Regions from separate parts of the Micromonospora sp. NPDC049114 genome, predicted to be linked through region 2. Evidence: riboswitches for the same ligand, from Rfam matches in the RefSeq annotation. Region 2 holds a riboswitch; the other holds the start of a gene.

Region 1 (2,197 bases), on a different contig from region 2:
TGATCACCTCGGCGGCGACGGCGGTGACCCTCGCGGCGCGACGACGGCGCCAGCGGGGGCGGACGTACGCCTTCGGGACCATCGCGTTGATCTTCGTCTACACCACTGTGGCGAACGTCGTGGAACGCCCCGACGGCGTCAAGATCGCCGCCTGTTTCATCGGCGGGATGATCCTGGTGTCGGTGCTGTCCCGGCTCATGCGGGCCTACGAGCTGCGCGTCGACCACGTCGAGCTGGACCCGACCGCCGCCCGGATGATCGACGAGCGGGCCACCCGTCGGATCCGCCTCATCGCGCACGAGCCGGAGCGCCGCGACCCGGCCGAGTACCGCGCAAAGCTGGCACAGACCATGGCGGACAACGACTTCCCCGACGACAGCGACGTCATCTTCGTCGAGGTCCACGTCACCGACCCGTCGGACTTCGAGACCGAGCTGCCGGTGCGCGGCAGCGTGGCGCACGACAGCTACCCGGTGCTCAGCCTGACCGGCTCGTCGGTGCCCACCGCGCTCGCCGCCCTGCTGCTGGAGATCCGCGACCGGAGCCGGCGACGGCCACACATCTACTTCGAGTGGAGCGAGGGTGGCCCGGGTCGCAACCTCCTGCGCTACCTGGCGTTCGGGCAGGGCGCCATCGCCTCGGTCACCCGGGAGATCCTGCGTCGCCAGGAGCCCGACCCGCGCCGCCGGCCGCACGTGCACGCCGGTTGACCTGCCGGTCGAACCGTCGCGGACGGTGAGCGTGGTCATAACGGCTGGACGGTCCACCGGTCGGAGCTGCTAGCCTCGGCGCAGGTCATGAGTGCCAGCGCGAAGCCCCGGCTCGCTGGCCGGCAACCCTCCTCCGCGGTGGGGTGCCCCGGGTGAGGACCAGGCACCGGCAGGACGCCGGCGCAAGCGTGGCCTGGCACCCAGGTCAGCAACAGACCCGGGAGACCGTATGCGCATCATCCTCAGCCCCACGCCACCGGCCGGTCGGCTCATGCCGACCCTGACCCGGCGTCGCCACGTGGACCTGATGCGAATGCGCAGCGCGGCGTGTACCGCCGCCTGACGCGCTGACCCCTCCCCTCCCCGGGCGCCCTCGCCCACCCCACTCGACCCTCGCGTCGATCATGAAGTTGTTGCCCGTCCGACCGGCGTGTCGGGGCAACAACTTCATGATCGACCGGGTCAATGCACCCTTTTGGAGACACCCGTGCGATCTTTTTCTGTCCTGAGCCGTGTGGTTGCCGTTGGGGCGGCCCTGCTGGTTGCCGGCGGGTTGGCCGCGTGCGGTGGCGACGACTCGTCGGGCGCCGCCGGCAACCCGTACGGGCTGGCGCAGGCCGGCGTGCTGCGGGCCGGCACGCTCACCGACGCCCCGCCGAACGTGTACCTCAAGGACGGTAAGTTCACCGGCTTCGACAACGACCTGCTGACCGCGGTGGCCGGCAAGCTCGGCCTGACTGTCGAGTTCGTCGGAACCGACTTCTCCGCGCTGCTCTCCCAGGTCAACAACCACAAGTTCGACGTCGGCAGCTCCTCGATCACGATCACCGAGGCGCGGAAGAAGACAGTCGACTTCGGCAACGGCTACGACTTCGGCTACTTCGGGCTGGACGTGCCGGCCGGCTCGCCGATCACCGGGTTCGACCAGCTCGCCGGCAAGCGGGTCGTGGTGGTCCAGGGCACCGTCCAGGACGACTACGCCACCGGCAAGCAGCTCGACCCGGTGCGGGTGCCGGACTACAACGGCGCGATCAACCAGCTCAAGGCGGGCACCGCCGACGCGTGGATCGCCCCGGCGGAGATCGGCGAGAAGTCGGCCGCCGACAGCAAGGGAAAGATCACCGTGGCGGCCAAGCAGCTCAGCCCGGCACCCACCGCGTACGCCGTGGCCAAGGGCAACGACAAGCTGCGCGAGGCGCTGAACAAGGGCCTCGACGAGGTGATCGCCGACGGCACCTGGAGCCGGTTGCAGGCCCAGTACTACCCGGGCCGCCCCATCCCGGCGGACTTCACCCCGGGCAGCGGCACCGTGGCGGCGCCGTCCGCGTCCGCCGTGCCGTCGGCGTCGGCTGCGTCCTGAACCGGTGACGAGCGAGCAGGGCGGTAGGAGAGGCGACCGATGGATCCGTTGAGCACCCTGTGGGAGACCTTCTTCGACGCCGACGCGATGCGCGAGGCGCTGCCCGAGATGCTGACCGTCGGGCTGC
Region 2 (2,197 bases):
CTCACCAACCTGGCGCTCGAACACGCCGCCCCGCAACAGATCTCCCTCTTCGTGGCCACCACACCGGTCATCACCCAACTGGTCCGGTGGGCGCGGGACGGCGTACGACCGAAGCCTCTTCTGCTGGCTCTCTCCCTGGTGGCGCTCCTCGGAGTCGGCCTGGTGATCACCCGCGGCAGCCTGGCCGGTCTCGGCCAGTTCGGTCTCGGCGGCCTGATGATGATCGGCGCGGTGCTCGGCTGGGGCATCTACACCCACGGCGCCAGCCGGTTCGGCGCCTGGTCGCCGCTGCGCTTCACCACGCTTACCGCGCTCGCCGGCACGGCCGCCATGCTGGCCGCGAGCATCGGCGCCGACGCTGTCGGGTGGCAGCACGCGCCGGCCGCCGCCGACCTCGTGGCGGTCGCCCCACAACTGGCGTACGCCGTGATCGTCGCCGCCGTCGTCGCGGTGCTGGCCTGGAACACAGGTGTGCAGCGGCTGGGCTCCGCCAACGCGGCCCTGTTCATGAACCTGGTCCCGGTGACCACCTTCGTCGTGCAGATCGCCCGCGGCTACCGGCCCGAGGCCATCGAGCTGGTCGGCGCCGCGATCACCATCGCCGCCCTGGTCGCCGCGAACCTCGCCACCAGGGCACGGACCCGGTCGTCGTCCCTGCCGCAACCCACGGCGGTCACCGACCCGGCCGCGGTGGTCGACCCGGTGGCGGTGGCCGCCCGCTGACCCACTCACTGGGATACCCGGTGGAGGCGACAGGCAACGTTGCCTAGACTCGACGGCACAACTGCATACCTCATCCAGAGGGGCTGAGGGATACGGCCCGACGACGCCCCGGCAACCACCCCGCGCGCTCACCGCTGAGCGACAGGCGGGGCAGGTGCCAATTCCGTCCCCGCCGCACCGTGCGATGCGGGGAAAGATGAGAGGACTCTCGACATGACGTCGACGCTCGCCGCCTCCGGCATCGACACCTCCGCAAGCCCCGCCCGCGCCCTGGTCTGTCGCGCCTGTTCGGCCCGCTACCCGCTCGCCGCCCAGCACGCCTGCTACGAGTGTTTCGGCCCCCTCGAAGTGGACTACGACACCGCGGCCCTGGCCACTGTCACCCGCGAGCAGATCGAGGCGGGCCCGAACAACATCTGGCGGTACGCCGCGCTGCTGCCCGCCGGCCAGGACCCGGCCACCCGGGTCACCCTCGACCCGGGGCTGACCCCGCTGGTGGCGGCCCCGCACCTCGCCGCCGAGCTGGGCATCACCGCACCGCTGTGGGTCAAGGACGACAGCGCCAACCCGACCCACTCGTTCAAGGACCGGGTCGTCTCGGTGGCGCTGACCGCCGCGAAGGCACTCGGCTTCACCCGGTTCGCCTGCGCGTCCACCGGCAACCTGGCCAACTCGGTGGCCGCGCACGCCGCCCGAGCCGGTGTGCCCTCGGTGGTCTTCATTCCCAGTGACCTGGAGCAGGGCAAGGTCATCACCACCGCCGTCTACGGCGGCGAGCTGGTCGCCATCGACGGCTCGTACGACGACGTCAACCGGCTCTGCGGTGAGCTGGTGGAGACCGACGAATTCGAGGACACGGCGTTCGTCAACGTGAACGTCCGGCCGTACTACGCGGAAGGCTCCAAGACCCTCGGTTACGAGGTGGCCGAGCAGCTCGGCTGGCGCATCCCGGCCCAGGTGGTCATCCCGATGGCCAGCGGTGAGCTGCTCACCAAGATTGACAAGGCGTTCTCCGAGCTGGTCGAGATCGGCCTGGTCGAGGCGCCGGCCGGCGGCTGGAAGGTCTTCGGCGCACAGTCGGCCGGCTGCAACCCGATCGCCGCCGCGCTGCACGCCGACACGGACACGATCACCCCGGTCAAGCCCACCGGCATCGCCAAGTCGCTCAACATCGGCGACCCGGCAGCCGGCCTCTACGCCCTGGAGGCGGTCCGGCGCACCGGCGGTTGGATGGAGTACGCCGACGACGACGAGATCCGCGCCGGCATCCGCGACCTGGCCCGCACCACGGGCGTCTTCGCCGAGACGGCGGGCGGGGTGACCGCGGCGGTGCTGCGCAAGCTGGTCGAGTCCGGGCGACTCGACCCCACGGCGGAGACTGTCGTGTTCAACACCGGCGAGGGCCTGAAGACCATCGACGCGGTGGCCAGTCAGGTCGGCCCGACCCACCACATCAAGCCCAGCCTTCGCGCCG

The links. Region 2 has a riboswitch for S-adenosylmethionine ahead of thrC (threonine synthase). Riboswitches for the same ligand answer to the same signal wherever they lie in the genome.
Region 1: it holds a riboswitch for S-adenosylmethionine, as region 2 does, so the genes downstream of both, AB0B39_RS13515 (ABC transporter substrate-binding protein) here and thrC (threonine synthase) in region 2, are expected to answer to the same signal.

The regions. Positions count from the first base shown of each region.
Region 1 covers NZ_JBEZEA010000003.1:129,159-131,355, forward strand. The annotation lists gene AB0B39_RS13510 (amino acid transporter) at 1-710, shown strand, start outside; SAM riboswitch class IV at 794-905, shown strand; gene AB0B39_RS13515 (ABC transporter substrate-binding protein) at 1,225-2,070, shown strand; gene AB0B39_RS13520 (amino acid ABC transporter permease) at 2,110-2,197, shown strand, end outside.
Region 2 covers NZ_JBEZEA010000006.1:267,675-269,871, forward strand. The annotation lists gene AB0B39_RS19845 (DMT family transporter) at 1-723, shown strand, start outside; SAM riboswitch class I at 791-926, shown strand; gene thrC (threonine synthase) at 937-2,197, shown strand, end outside.